Regions from separate parts of the Labrenzia sp. ATLA3 genome, predicted to be linked through region 3. Evidence: riboswitches for the same ligand, from Rfam matches in the RefSeq annotation. Region 3 holds a riboswitch; each other region holds the start of a gene.
The links. Region 3 has a riboswitch for cobalamin ahead of cobU (bifunctional adenosylcobinamide kinase/adenosylcobinamide-phosphate guanylyltransferase). Riboswitches for the same ligand answer to the same signal wherever they lie in the genome.

Region 1 (5,037 bases), on a different contig from region 3:
GGGCGAAGGCCTGAGATTCGGCAACTTCCTTCAGCCGGTCGAAACGGCCGGAGGCGCCGCCGTGGCCGGCTTCCATGTTGGTTTTGAGCATCAGCAGCTTGTCGCCGGTGGCTGTTGCCCGCAGTTTGGCAACCCATTTGGCCGGTTCCCAATAGGTCACGCGCGGATCGGTCAAGCCGCCGACCGCCAGGATGGCCGGATAGGCCTTGGCCTCGACATTGTCGTAGGGCGAATAGGAGGCGATGTAATCGTAGGCTGTCTTGTCGCTGATCGGATTGCCCCATTCGGGCCATTCCGGCGGGGTGAGCGGCAGCGTGTCGTCCAGCATTGTCGACAGAACATCGACGAAGGGAACTTCGGCAATGATGCCGCCGAATTTTTCCGGTGCCAGATTGGCGACGGCACCCATCAGCATGCCGCCCGCCGAGCCGCCCTGGGCGACGATGTGCTCATAGGAGGTGAAGCTTTCCGCAACCAGGTGATCGGCCGCTGCAATGAAGTCGGTGAAGGTGTTCTTCTTGTTCTCTCGCCGCCCATCCTTGTACCAATGGAAGCCCTTGTCCTTGCCACCGCGAATATGGGCAATCGCATAGACAAAGCCCCGGTCGACCAGCGACAGGCAATTGGTGTTGAAGCTTGCCGGAATAGTGATTCCGTAAGAGCCATAGCCGTAAAGCAGCAGCGGTGCGGAGCCGTCGAGCCTGGTGTCCTTTCGGTACAGCACGGAAACCGGCACAGTCTCGCCGTCGGCGGCGGGCGCCATCAGGCGGCGGGTGACATAGTCGCCCGCGTTATGGCCGGAGGGCACTTCCTGTTCCTTGCGCAGAACACGCTCGCGGGTCTCGACATTGTAGTCGAATGTCTGCGACGGCGTGGTCATGGAGGAATAGGAAAAGCGGATCGTGCTGGTGTCGAACTCGTAGCCGCCTCCAAGGCCGAGCGAATAGGCCTCCTCGTCGAAAGCGATGGAATGTTCGATCTTGTCCGCAAGCCGGTGGATCACGATGCGCGGCAGGCCGTCCTCGCGCTCCAGCCGCGTCATGAAACTCTTGTAGACGCAGTGGGACAGGATCAGGCACCCCGGCTTGTGCGGCACGAGGTCCGACCAGTTCTGGCGGCCAGGGTTGCTCTTGGGCGCGGTGACGATCTTGAAGTCCTCGGCGCCACCTGCATTGGTCAGGATGTAAAGCGTGTCGCCATGATCGTCGATGGAATATTCGATGCCGGTTTCGCGCTCTGCGACGAGCACCGGTTCGGCAGTCGGATCACTTGCCGGGATCATCCAGACTTCGGACGTCTCATGGTCGTGAATGTCGATGACGATGGTGTCACCGGACTGGGTCTTGCCGACCCCCATGAAGAAGCCGGCATCCTTTTCCTCGTAGACGAGCACATCGCTGGCTGGGTCGGTGCCGATCTCGTGCCGGAAGAGCTTTGAAGGCCGATGGTTGGCGTCCAGACGAACGTAGAACACGTAACGACTGTCTTCGGAGAAAACGCCGCCGCCGCCCGTATCTTCGATGGCGTAGTCGAAATCTTTGGCCGTCGCGGCGTCGCGCAGTCTGAGCGAATAATATTCCGAGCCCTTGTCATCATAGGCCCAGGCTATGAGCTTGTGATCCGTCGACTGGCTGACACCGCCGATCCGGAAATAGGACGTGCCCTCGGCTTCCTTGTCGCCGTGGAGAAGTACCGTTTCCTCGCCGCCATCGCGCGGGGTCCGGAAGAAGATCGGTTGCTGGCCACCAGTTTCGTATTTGAGGCCATAGGCGAAGGGGCCGTCGGGTGAGGGGACCGAACTGTCGTCTTCCTTGATGCGGCCGCGCATTTCAGCAAAAAGCTGTTCCTGCAGAGCCTTCGTCGGCGCCATCTGCGCTTCCTGGTAGGTATTTTCCGCTTCCAGATAGGCGCGGATATCGGCATCCAGCACGGAAGGGTCTTTCATGACCTCCTGCCAGTTGTCTGCCCGCAGCCAGGCAAAGTCGTCCTGGCGAGCAACGCCGTGGGTCTCAAGGGTGACGGGGCGCGCAGTGGCGCGCGGGGGGAGGGCATCCTGTTTCATGGATCCGAGGTAGGATTTTTGAGCGGTGAAGGCAAGAGGCCAATCCTGCCGAGGCCGCCGGACGGCTGCATCTGTTGTGCTTCGGGACGACAAGGTGGGTGGTGAAAGTCTTTGACATTTTCCAGGCGTTCGAGCACTTAGGAAGAGATGGTTCCCGACTCTGAATTTCGGAGCGGGATTAAAAGGGAACACGGTGCGACGAGGCCGAAAGGCTGCAAATCCGTGACTGCCCCCGCAACTGTGAGCGGTGAGCAAACCTGAAAGCGCCACTGGGGAAACCCCGGGAAGGATCAGGCAAGCCATGACCCGCAAGTCAGGAGACCTGCCATTTCATCTTAAACCTTAACCCGGGCGGGGTGCCCCGGCGGAGTGAGTGACATGGTCTATCGGCGCCTGCCGGCAAAGTTGCACATTCGGTTCGAAACTGCCCCGCGCAATCGCGGAGGGCGATATGAACCGGAAATTGACTGCTGAAACCTCAAGTCCTGCCAACCTTTTGACCCTTTCCGATCCGCTGTCGATGCGTGCGCTGCGCGCGATGGTGCCGAACGGCAGGCAAAAGCTTGTTGCCAACGATCGGATTAGTAATGTAATAACATTACACAATGATCATCCTCTTTCCTTTCAAGCTGGTAGCTTCTTGCGCAGCCATGGTGGCAAGGTTGTCGCTGCGCCGCCCCATGCTGTCCGTTCGCGGACGGAAGCTGTAAAGGTGCGCCATGAGCAATGAACCGCACAAGATTTTTGTCAGTACCGTCTGCCGTCACAAGGGCCAGCTGTGTCAGCCCGGATATGAACTGGTCAGCCAGTTGAAGCGCGCTCTCCAATTGGCCGTTCCGGTCGTTGGTGACGATTTCGAGATCAGCGGTACAGCCGACATCGAAAGCTGTTCGCGTGGATGCACAGCGGCCTACAAGGCAACGGGCGAGGCGATTTACCTCTTCGGTGATATCGATGCAGGTGAAACGGACATAGAAGATCTGGTCGACTACGCCAGGCGCTATCGCCAGCTAGAGAATGGATATGGCGTTTCCGGCGTCCGGCACGGCACACGATGGACCGCATCGCAGGGCCGCATCCCCGCGGCGATGATCGTCTCGGAAGCTGACGGAACGGCCTTGTCATGACGGGGATCGATCTTTGCGTCCGAGAGGCAAGCTGGAAGACGGGGCAGGGCAGGACCATTCTGCATCCGGTCAGCTTCGAGCTGCCCGCTGGCGAGGTTCTTGGAATTGCCGGTGCCAATGGTGCCGGCAAATCGACCCTGCTGCGGCTGCTCTACCGCTTCTTGAAACCGCACTCTGGCAGCATTCTGGTGGATGGTACGGACCTGTGGCACCTCAGTGCCCGGGAGGCTGCCCGGTCGATCGCCGCCGTTCTGCAGGAGCAACCGACCGACTTTGCCCTGTCTGTTCGCGAGATCGTCGTTCTTGGTCGGCGGCCGCACGCAAACGGCATTGCCAATGCAGGCAAACGGGACGCTGAAATCGTCGATGACTGCCTCAGGAAAATGGATCTGCACTCCTACGCGGACAGGTCCTTTGGCACGCTGTCCGGCGGTGAACGGCAACGGGTGATGGTGGCTCGGGCGCTGGCGCAGGAACCGAAGCTGCTGGTCCTGGATGAGCCGACCAACCATCTGGATATCCGCCATCAGCTCGAGATTGTCGAGCTGATCTCTGATCTGAACATCACCATCGTCACAAGCCTGCATGACCTCAATTTGGCAAGCCGCGTCTGCGACAAGGTTCTGCTGCTGCACGAGGGGCGGCTGGTTGCCCATGGCGCGCCGGAAACGGTGCTGACCCCCGGCAACATTGAACAAGCCTATTCGGTACAGGTCCGCCTGGAGCAGTTGTCTGCCAGTCGTGAGCGTTACCTGACCTTCCATCTTTGACTCCCTGGAGAGCACAATGAAAAGACTACTGCTGAGCGCTGCGCTCGCCCTTCTGACTGTTCCGGCCTTTGCCCAGACCACGGTGAAAAGCTGCAGTCGTACGGTCACTTTCGAAGCGCCGCCAAAAGCCGCTGTTTCGAACGACGTCAATCTGACCGAGATGATGCTGGTGCTTGGTCTGCGCGACCGCATGGTTGGATATACCGGCATTTCGGGCTGGAAGACGCTGGACGCGGAAATGCGTGAGGGCGTTGCCGAACTTCCGGAACTCGCGTCAAAATATCCGAGCAAGGAAGTGCTGATCGGGGCAGATGCGGATTTCTATTTTGCCGGCTGGAACTATGGCATGAAGGTTGGCGGCGAAGTGACGCCGGAAACGCTGGAGCCCTTCGGGATCAAGGTTTATGAGCTGACCGAATCCTGCATCCATATCGGCGACAAGCCCAAGGCTTCGCTGGCTGATCTTTACAACGACCTGATCAATCTCGGGAAGATCTTCGGCGTGGAGGACACGGCCCTGCACCTTGTCGCTGCCTACAAGCAGGAACTGGCGCGGATCGCGGCAACGGTGCCGGAAGGCGAGAAACCGCTGCGGGTTTTCGTCTACGACAGCGGTGAGGACAAGCCCTTCACCGCCGGTCGCTATGCTATGCCGACGGCGCTTATCGAGGCGGCCGGTGGCGTCAACGTCATGGACGATTTCGAAAAGAGCTGGGCGACGGTCGATTGGGAAACCGTGGTGGAGAAAGATCCGGACATGGTCGTGATCGTCAACTACGGCGAAGTGACGGCGGACCAGAAACGGGATTTCATGAAGAACAACCCAGCTCTGGCCGGCATTGCGGCGGTCAAGAACGACCGCTTCGTCGTCCTGGATTATGTCGAGGCAACGCCGGGACCGCGAAACCTCAAGGCTGTCGGCAAACTCACTGAAGCCTTCTGGGGAGAGTGAGACTTGCTGACAATGCCTCTCACCGCGGTTGCGGGCACAAGCGATGATCCGGCATGACCGAGGTGACGGCAAAACACAACGCATCCCGGCGGCGGTGGAGCACCGGCGTTCTGCTTCTTGCCGGGA
Region 2 (5,037 bases), on a different contig from region 3:
CCTCGATGGCCGGCATGTCTTCGGGAATTCTGTATTGGCCCGCGGCCATCTCCTCAAAGAAGGTCTCAAGACCGCCCGGGCTCAGGATGACGAGATGCCGGCTTGGCAGATCGCTGACGACGCGAAACGTGTGCTCACTGCCCTTTGGCACGAACATCGTCTGCCCGGGCCCTCGAACCGACCGTTCCCCTTCGAGCCAGAATTCACAGTCTCCGGTCAGCAGCACAAAGGTTTCGTCGGCATCCTCGTGAATGTGCCTCGGCGGTCCGGACCCCGGTGGAGAAACGCTATCCACGATAGACATGACACCGCCGCTCGCGCCGGTGGAAAGAATGGTTCGGTAGGTCACCCCGAGCCATTCGATGGCGTCAGGCCCCAGCAAGATATCTGACATCGTTTCCTCCAGTGAACATCGGGAAACGAAAGCGCTTTCGTGGAAGGGAGCTTATCGCGGCAGAATCTATATGAAAAATCTATATTTCTCATATAGTCTATTACCATGGTGAATTTATCGACCTTCGATCTCAACCTCCTGAAGGTCCTGGATGCCGTTCTGCGGGAAGGTTCCACCGTTCGAGCCGGAGAAAGACTGGGTCTATCGCAGCCTGCAGTATCAGCCGCACTTGCAAGGCTGCGCACCGCCCTGGAGGACGAGCTCTTCTTTCGCAAGGGACAGCATCTCGAACCAACTGCGTTTGCGGCAAGCCTGGAAGCGCCGTTGCGCGATCATCTGGAAGCATTGAGCGTCCTGTTGAAAGGCCCGCAGACCTTCAGACCCGAAACATCGACGGCCAGTTTCAGAATTTCCGGCAGCGATTACTTTGCGGAGATGCTGATGCCCGGGCTTGCAGCCCATCTGGCACACACCGCACCGTCAATGCTTGTGCATCTGGTTGATCTCGTGCCGGACAACTACATCAACACGCTTGAGGAATATCAGGTCGACCTGGCTATGATTCTTGCCGCGCCGTTGCCGGAGTGGGTTCAAAGCAGGAAGATGTTCACCTCAAGTTTTTGCGTGGTCGCCCGAAGGAACCATCCGAGGCTCCAACGCGCAGGCATTGCGCCTGGAGAGGCTATCCCTATCGATCTCTTCTGCGACCTGGGACATGTGCTGTTTTCTCCGCAAGGCCAGCGCAGCGCAATGGGTGACGCCGCATTGGCACGCGTCGGCAGAAAGCGGCGCGTCGCGATGACGCTACCGGTGTTCGGCGGCGTCTGCCGCGCCGTTTCCGGATCGGATCTCATCGCGCTGCTGCCCACCCAGTTCGCACGGCGGATGGCGCCCATTTCCGATCTGGAGATCTACTTGCCTCCCATGCCCGTGGACCCGGCCCGGATTATCATGGTCTGGAACCGGAAGATGACCTCAGATCCGCCTCATGCCTGGCTTCGCGACCAGATTATCGACATTCTCGCGAGCGTCCACGAAGAGCCTTGAAACCTGCCGAATGTCGCGACTGACGGAACCCGGAGACGGCCCGGAACAGGCCATATCGCCAAGGCCGACGCCAACTGGAAGAAGATCCGCACGACAGCGGCTACGGATCTCTGACAGGTTCGCCCGGCCCACAGGCAAACAAAAAGGGCGGCCCGAGGCCGCCCTTCGTGGTTTGAAATCAGCAGAAGCCTGGAGGCTTAGGCTGCCGCGTCGTGCAGACGGTTTTCAAACGCAAGGTTCTTGGTCAGCGGTGCCAGGGTCTTGGCAGCAGCCAGTACAGCCAGGTCGGCCAGCGGCTCACCCAGGATCACCAGCATGTAAGCAACGCCGAAGGAGCCGACGGACGCCATGTTCTCGGCGCCAAAGCCCTGACCGTAGAATGCCCAGAAGGCAACCCAGCCGACGATACCGGTCTGGAACGTGGTCGAAAGGGCCAGAGCCTGAGCGTAGGAAACGTCAACATAGGCGGTCTTTTCCGGAATGATCCGGTTGGCCAGAAGGCTGACGGCCCACAGCGGCACAAGCAGCGTGGTGACGTTGATGCCGTACTGCGGCAAATCGAAAGGTGCAAAAAACGCACCCTGAAGCAGAAGCCCCGCGGCCAGACCGATAGCGGCCGGACCGGCACCGAACATCAGGAACAGGGTGGAGCCCAGAATGAAGTGAACTTCGGAAACCCCGACCGGATAATGCGGCAGAATTTCAAAGAAGCAGAAGACGGCAACCGTCGTGATGACGGAGCGTACGGCCAGACTGAGAACGCCGCTCTTGCGGATCGTGTCGAGCGCCATTTTGCCGAGAAGGCCGAAGGAAGCAGCTGCGGTACCGTAGCTGAGCACAATTTTGGCACCGTCGACGATGCCCGGTTCGATATGCATATGTTTCTCCTTTGCGCACCCTCCGTGCGCGAGCAGATGTTGTAAACCGGCCCGATGGGACCGCTGGATGGCAGGTTTCCTGGCTCGCGAGTCTCTGCACCGCCCGCCTTCCCGGATATCTCCAGTGGCTTGAAGGGCTTGGCTCTTCGCTTACAGTTGCGGGGGCAGCCACGGTCTTGGTCCCTGTTGGGTACGCCTCACCGTGTTCCCATTTCATCCGCCCTTACGCTTGTTCGGGCGAAACCATCACATGGTGGCATTTTTGCAAGGATTGGCACTGCACAGCAAGCGAATTTTCGCCATATTTGCTCTGAAAGCGACAATGCACATCAATTTTGCCGCCAGACCAACACAGACGAAATGTGAGGAACCTCCCGTCAGAAAACCGCGAGCAGGCCCTCGACAACGCACTTCTGAAGATCACAGCCGCCGCCGTCTTCGACGTGATCACCGAGACCGGTCGTTCGGTTGAACGGACATGGATCACAACCTAAGACTTGTCGCGGATGGATACTTGTGAAAATCTTCGAGGATGTTGAGATCGATTCCCATAACCGTTCTAGCGGTATCCCTCCTCGCCGCCACAGCCACACCCGGCTGGGCTGCGCCCGAAAAGCTCTTCGGCGCCATCAACGAGCGCCTGTCGTTCATGCAGTCGGTTGCTGCCTGGAAGGCGGATAACGACAAGCCGGTCGAGGACCTGCCAAGAGAAAAGGTGGTTCTGGAGGCAGCCCGTGCCAAGGCAGTCGAGAACGGCCTGTCTGCCGACAATGTTACCCTGTTTTTCCAGGCGCAGATCGATGCTGCAAAGGATATTCAGACCTGCTGGATCGAAAGGTGGAACGACGGCGAAGCCCGTCCGCAAAACGTTCCGGACCTGATCAAGGACGTCCGCCCGGAACTGCTTCGCCTCGGCAACGACATTCTGACCTTGCTTGCGCAGAGCCCTGTCGAAGCCTCCGACAAAGAGGCCTTCACGAACGCGGTCACCGTGGAATGCCTGTCCGATGATGCCAGGAATGCCCTGTTTGAGGGCCTCGTAGACGTACACGAGTAGGCATTCGCATTCGAAGCCTGCTGGCGATGGCTTTCATTGATCGCCAGCAACTCTCGCAGTCGCGCGACAGACGATTGCCGCTGACGCCGCTCACCAATCTCAGAGAAGTGGCGGCAGACACGCACGCCCCTTCAGCTGCTTGTGTTCAGACCTCGCACCTTAGTCGGGGTGAAAATTTGAACAGTGTGTTGGACGCTCAGACTTTTGCAAACGTCTCTCATGCACGCAATTCCGATCTTGGGAAATGCCAAAGGAGACCATGTCTCCGGAGCCGGTGGCCTGCGCGCACGCTAGCAGGACACGACGACTGCCTTTCCAGCCCCAGACTGAATCGGCGCATGGCCTCTCCATGCGCAAAATCCGCATTGACGCATAGTATTTTTGACATTGTTGGTTTCTTGGTAACTTTTATGGTTTGTTGTTAAGAGATAACAACTATAAATTGTTTAAGTGACGCGAGTACCGGATTCTTATTCTGGATTTTTCTTGGATTTTCGGGGTAGCAATGAAACTCTCTTCTACCGAAAAGACTGAGACAGCATCGGACCGTAATACTGAAAAATCTTCAGGAAACGGCGATTTATGGACTGATCCTGATAGTTCACATGGCTCCTTCCGCGCATCATTGAGCCTTGCCGTTTTCGGCTTCGACGATCCGGCAGCCGTATACAACCAGATGAGCGAAGAACAGCTGGCGGTGCTTGATCGCCGCTTCGCAACGGTGTGCGCCGTGGCAGCCTCCGAATTCGGTGGCAAACTGGTAAATTTACCAATGGGGCAGAAAGTGCTGACGTTCGGTGTTCCCGATCCGCACGAACTCGATGCAGAGCGGGCGGTGCTCGCGGCCCAGAAGGTTCTCCGCAGTTTTGAATGGAGCAGTTTCAAGTGCCCTGCTCGCTTGAGGTGCGGCATTGCAAGCGGCGAAGGCTTCATCGTTCTCGATAGCGGCCCAAACATGTCTCCCCTGGCTGTTTCCGGTCCGGTTTACGACAAGGCCTCGCAACTGGAACAGCATGCACCGGGAAATGTCCTGCTGGTCTCGGCAGATGCACGGGCGCTCTTTCGCAGCAACTTCATGGCGCGAAAAGTTCAGCTCGGCACCGAAGAGGAAATCGCCTGGGAGGTGTCGCCGGCAATCGTTCCCTCTACGCGGTTCGACCCGCGAGACCAGGATCCGAGGCTTCGTTTCTTCATGGGCCGCATGAAGGAAGTGCGCCTGCTCGCAAAAAGCTGGGCGACGTCGAAGACAGGACTGGCGCAAACCGTCCTCATCGAAGGCGAGCCAGGCATCGGCAAGTCGAGCCTGATGAGCGCCTTCCTGAAAAAAGTACAGACGGACCAACCGCTGGTTCTCAATTTTCTCGGATCCGCCCACCACAAGCGCACACCCTATTTTCCGGTTGCCCAGGGTCTGTTTGCGTTTCTGGGGCTCAAGGGCATGCAAAGCCCCTCATTGCTCAGCACCGTCATTCATAATTTTCTGAATGACCTTGGGCTCGAGACCATGCGCGACAATGCCAACCTGCGCGCTATTCTCAAAAGCGACGGCATCGAAAGCCACGTTCCACAGGTGGAGGTCGCAGCCGACAATCCCGTCGAGACGCTCATCGCCTGTTTCAGGCGGCTTTCGGACGTCAATCCGGTCATTCTCGTTTTCGAGG
Region 3 (5,037 bases):
CGCGCTCAACGTGGGCATCATTGCTGATGGTGTCCATGTCGATCCGGTCGCAATGCGGATTGCATTCAAGTCCAAGACGGGTCCGGGCAGGATATTTATCGTGACCGACGCAATGTCGCAGACCGGCACCGATGTCACATCCTTCTTCCTGGGTGGGCGCGAAATCTTTCGCCGGAATGGCACTTTGACCCTGGAAGACGGCACTCTGGCCGGCGCCGACATCGATCTTCCCGCGTCCCTGAAGTTTCTGAGGGAAACGCTCCAGCTTCCGCTTGAAACGGCGCTGGCGATGGCCACCAGCGATCCCGCTGATGTGCTTGGTCGCCCTCTCGGCCGCTTCGAAGAAGGCTTTCCGGCCGATTTTGTGCAGTTCGGCAAAAATTTTGGCGTTGAGAGCGTTTGGATTGCAGGACAGCAACAGGCAAGAGCTTAACCAGGAAAGTATGACGGCGAAAAGCTGTCTGCCTGGTATTCGAGGGGGGATTGGGAAGTCTTGGAGTCTCGTCGCTTACGTCTTGTCGACCTTTTTCAGCGTTGATCGAACATTTGGAAGCGTCAGTAGTGTGTTCGGTATTTGCAGCAGTTCCTTGAAAAATCGGCAAACCAGAGCAGCGCGGCTCGGTCTATAGGGCGATGAAATGAACGATTTCAGACCCCAGCCAATCCCGCCGACATTGGGAAGGGCGCGAATGGCGGTGTCATAGCTGCGCCGAACCAGCGCGGAATCGCTGTTCTTGAAGGAATGCAGCAATCCGCAGCGCTCCATATCTCGCTTGAATTCCTTCGAAACGACCGAGGTTTCGCGCTTCGTGAACGTCCAGTTGATGTTGATGTTCTCGTCTTCCTTGGCAACCACGCGGTGGTACCAAAGCGGCGGGAGGTAAAGAAGATCGCCTTCCTCCAGGTCGAATTTGTAAAACTGTTTGTTTTTCAGAAGTTTTTCTTCGTCTTTCAGAAGGGAAAAATTGGTGAACGGATAGCAGGGCAGCGGAGTGTCAGGCGATACGAGCACCCATTCCTTTCGCCCCTTAACCTGTACGGTGATGACATTCTCTGCGTTGGTATCGTAGTGAAATTCCGTTCGGTTGTTCCTGCTGTTCACCCAGAATCTCCAGGCGACGGAATCTTTCATTATCTGGTCAGAAGAGAGGACCTCCTTCAAAAACTCCGGCATCTCGATGTCCTGCTCAAGAACAGGTGACCGGCTTACGAAAAAGACGCCTCTGTCGCGAACGGATGGCAGGCTATGCAGGTCCGACCGCAGTCCTTTGGAAATCCATTTTTCTCGCGCTGGCCAGCTTTTAGCCAATCCCTTGATGAGCAAGGGCTGCTCCTTGTCACAGTAGCTTTCGAGAAACTCCGCATAACCGGGAGCTGCTGTGACTGCTGGAATGGATCGCTCTGTATCGCCGATCATTAGAGGTGTCCGGCTTTTGAGATCTGCAGGTGCATTTCTGGCGATGAAATTGCCCAGAAACCAACGCAAGTAACTTAACGTTATTTCACGATACGAGACGTCGTGGATTTTATCAAGAAAGGGACTCTCGTCATCGTCTCCTGCGCGCAATCACGCGAGAGCCGTCAGGGATCAACGGATGAATGTCGACGTGACGATAGGGAGATGTTCTGCCCCGGAACGCGGCTAACTTTTTCGGTCCGCGGCGATGTGACCTGTTGGTTGCAAGGCGCAAGAAAACCTTGCGGCATGCAATCGCGAACGGGAGAAACTCGTAGTTTCCAACCAATTTGAAGCGGACGTTTTGGGAAAAAAGAAGAGGTGGTGATGGCTCCCCAGGCCGGACTCGAACCAGCGACCCAGCGATTAACAGTCGCTTGCTCTACCAACTGAGCTACTGGGGATCACCACGCTCGGGGCCAGCGCGTTGCCGCCCCGTCGATGGAGATGCGTATATCAAAGGCTTCATCCGTTTGCCAAGCCCCCGAGGGTGTTTTTTTCATCGCGCCGTCATTTTTTTGAAGGCTATGTGGAAAACTCGATATATTTCAGAACGCTAGACCGACTGTGGAGCTTGGAAAACCCTACGTTCCGCGCTGTTTGATAGCGCCCTTGCGAGGCAATTGAGCAGTGCTATCGCCGGACTTTGACTCAAGATGGCGTAGGCGTGGGTGGATATGCCGGATCACCGGGGCAAGTGACCGAGTCTTTCTGCTGCTTGTGTCGGCCTCAAGATCCGTTTAGGAAGAAACCGACGGTTCCGGAACAGGCAATGCCCGATCCGGATGAAACGGGAATCCGGTGCGGACTTTTTCAAGTCCAGGTCCGGAGCTGCCCCCGCAACTGTGAGCGGTGAGTGGCTGTACGAAAACCACTGGCGTCCTTATGGGGCCGGGAAGGGGTACAGACCGCGCTGAGCCGCAAGCCAGGAGACCGGCCGTCGCATTGGCAACCCTATGGCGCTGTCGGGCGGACGGCTGGGAGAAGGAATGACGCATTCAACTGGCGAGAGGACGACACTGGTCCTCGGCGGTGCCCGCTCCGGCAAAAGCCGGTTGGCGGAAAAGCTCGCCCATGAAACCGGTCTGCGGAAAATCTATGTCGCAACTGGCGCTGCCCACGACGATGAAATGGCCAGTCGCATCGCCGCCCATAAAGATCAGCGCGGCCCGTCCTGGCACACCGTGGAAGAACAGCTCGATCTGGTTTCCGTTCTTCAAGGCGAATGCGGAGCAGACCGCGTGGTTCTGGTCGATTGCCTCACGCTCTGGCTTTCCAATCTAATGTTCGCTGACAAGGACGTTTCGGCTGAAACTGCGCGACTGTCCTCCGTTCTGAGGGATCTGAGCGGCCCTTGCGTCTTTGTTTCCAACGAAGTCGGCATGGGAATTGTGCCGGAGAACAGACTGTCGAGGTCGTTTCGCGATGCGCAAGGGCGTTTGAACCAGGATATGGCACAGGAGTGCCACCAGGTCGTCTTTGTCGCTGCGGGGCTGCCGCTGCTTTTGAAACCCAATTCACAACCGGATATCAAACTATGACCACTTCTTCCTTGCAGCCCGGCGCGAAAATACCGGCAACCATTGTCACTGGGTTTCTGGGCGCCGGCAAAACCACGCTGATCCGCAACTTGCTTACCAACGCCAATGGCAAACGGATCGCGTTGATCGTCAACGAATTCGGTGACATGGGATTCGACGGCTCTCTGGTAAACGGATGCGCGGACCCTGATTGCGCCGCAGAGGAAGTGGTTGAGCTGACCAATGGCTGCATCTGCTGCACCGTTGCCGACGATTTTCTCCCGACCATGGAAATGCTGCTCGCGCGGGACAATCCGCCGGAGCACATTGTCATCGAAACTTCCGGTCTTGCGCTGCCGCAGCCGCTTGTGCGGGCCTTTTCCTGGCCGAGCGTGAAACCGAAAGTAACGGTCGATGGGGTTGTGACCGTGCTTGACGCTGCCGCACTCGCCGAAGGCCGGATCGCACTTGATGAGGATGCGCTTGCTGCACAGCGTGCTGCTGACGAAGCCCTGGATCACGACAGTCCGGTCGAAGAACTCTTCCATGACCAGCTGCGGTGCGCCGATCTTGTTGTGCTGAACAAGGCCGATCTCGTTTCGGAAGACGCCCTGAAACAGGTGCACGAGAAGATCGCCGCCGATGTCCGTCCAGCCGTTCACGTGGTGGCATCCGAAAACGGCACGCTCCCGATTGAAGTTCTGCTCGGTAGGGGCTCTGCTGCCGAGGACGACATGACGGACCGTCACGAACATCATCACCACCATGATGACCATCATGATCACGACGATGACCACGACCACGACCACGATGATGACCACCATCACCACGATCATCACCATCACGATGATTTTGAAAGCCACGTGCTGGACGTCTCGTCCTTCGTGAGCCTGAAAGAGGCCGAGACAAAGGTTCTTGAAGCCATGACGCAAAAAGGTGTTCTGCGCATCAAGGGTTCCGTTAAGATCGAGGGCAAGGCGGCGCCGGCAATGGTGCAGGCCGTTGGTCCACGGGTCGAAACCTGGTTCGCCGCTGGAGCCGAAAGAAGCGGCAAGCTTGTCGTGATTGGTCTGAAAGGTCTGGATCTGGCTGCGGTGCGTGGTCTGCTGGGTGAATTGACGGCTGCTGCCTGACACGCTGAAAACAAGCCGGAAATAAAGACCAAGCATGCACATTCTTGCCAGTCAGACACGCCGGATCGATGACGGTGGAGACGCGGTCGATCTCGGCCAGTCTCCGGCCGACATTCTGTTCCTGTCCGCTGCGGACACCGAACTGGGCAGCTTTGCCGCGGCGCAAGGTCGTCTCGGGGCGGGCCGGGCAGAGCTACGGCTCGCCAACCTGATGGCCCTGTCGCATCCCTACTCGGTTGATCTTTATGCGGAACAGACGGTTCGTGGGTCCCGGTTGATTGTTTTGCGGATTCTGGGCGGAGTGGAATACTGGCGCTACGGCCTGGAGAGGTTCGAAGAGGAAGTCCGTGCGAACGGTATCGATCTGATTGTCGTTCCGGGTGACGACAAGTGGGACGAAGACCTGACGTCGCGGTCCACCAGAACATCGGCCGAAGTGCACCGTTTCTGGCGGTACTGTGTCGAAGGCGGAACGGAAAATTACGCCAACGCCCTGAGATACGCAGCCTATCTGATTGGAAAGGGCGAAGAACCGGCGCATCCGGTGCCCCTTCCTCGTGCCGGAATTTATCTTGCCGGGAAAGCAGCACCCGACATTGCACAATTGAAGGCATCCTGGCGTGACCCTGCCAGACCGGTGGCCGCAATCACCTTTTATCGTGCCCTGGTTCAAGGCGCCCAGACCGCGCCTCTGGACGCCCTCATCAATGCACTCGACAAGGCAGGCGTCAATGCGCTGCCGATCTACGTTTCCAGCCTGAAGGAAGCGGAATCCGTCGCCATCCTGCAAGGCCTGTTCGACGCGGCACCACCCGACGTTGTCTTGAACGGCACGGCCTTTGCTGTCTCCAAAGCCGGTGCTGCCCATCAGCCGACACCGCTGGACCGACCGGGCAAACCTGTGCTGCAGGTCGTCTTCTCATCATCC

Region 1: it holds a riboswitch for cobalamin, as region 3 does, so the genes downstream of both, AC2A6O_RS12145 (hypothetical protein) here and cobU (bifunctional adenosylcobinamide kinase/adenosylcobinamide-phosphate guanylyltransferase) in region 3, are expected to answer to the same signal.
Region 2: it holds a riboswitch for cobalamin, as region 3 does, so the genes downstream of both, AC2A6O_RS12910 (energy-coupling factor ABC transporter permease) here and cobU (bifunctional adenosylcobinamide kinase/adenosylcobinamide-phosphate guanylyltransferase) in region 3, are expected to answer to the same signal.

Annotation. Positions count from the first base shown of each region.
Region 1 is NZ_JBXUKV010000004.1:151,502-156,538, reverse strand. It holds gene AC2A6O_RS12150 (S9 family peptidase) at 1-2,062, opposite strand, end outside; cobalamin riboswitch at 2,194-2,406, shown strand; gene AC2A6O_RS12145 (hypothetical protein) at 2,514-2,792, shown strand; gene AC2A6O_RS12140 (DUF1636 family protein) at 2,782-3,189, shown strand; gene AC2A6O_RS12135 (ABC transporter ATP-binding protein) at 3,186-3,959, shown strand; gene AC2A6O_RS12130 (ABC transporter substrate-binding protein) at 3,976-4,911, shown strand; gene AC2A6O_RS12125 (FecCD family ABC transporter permease) at 4,965-5,037, shown strand, end outside.
Region 2 is NZ_JBXUKV010000004.1:311,510-316,546, forward strand. It holds gene AC2A6O_RS12900 (cupin domain-containing protein) at 1-394, opposite strand, end outside; gene AC2A6O_RS12905 (LysR family transcriptional regulator) at 500-1,441, shown strand; gene AC2A6O_RS12910 (energy-coupling factor ABC transporter permease) at 1,639-2,319, opposite strand; cobalamin riboswitch at 2,372-2,582, opposite strand; gene aroQ (gamma subclass chorismate mutase AroQ) at 2,852-3,376, shown strand; gene AC2A6O_RS12920 (ATP-binding protein) at 4,002-5,037, shown strand, end outside.
Region 3 is NZ_JBXUKV010000001.1:79,875-84,911, reverse strand. It holds gene nagA (N-acetylglucosamine-6-phosphate deacetylase) at 1-433, shown strand, start outside; gene AC2A6O_RS00375 (cupin-like domain-containing protein) at 509-1,567, opposite strand; tRNA gene AC2A6O_RS00370 (tRNA-Asn) at 1,785-1,860, opposite strand; cobalamin riboswitch at 2,195-2,412, shown strand; gene cobU (bifunctional adenosylcobinamide kinase/adenosylcobinamide-phosphate guanylyltransferase) at 2,446-2,997, shown strand; gene cobW (cobalamin biosynthesis protein CobW) at 2,994-4,109, shown strand; gene cobN (cobaltochelatase subunit CobN) at 4,144-5,037, shown strand, end outside.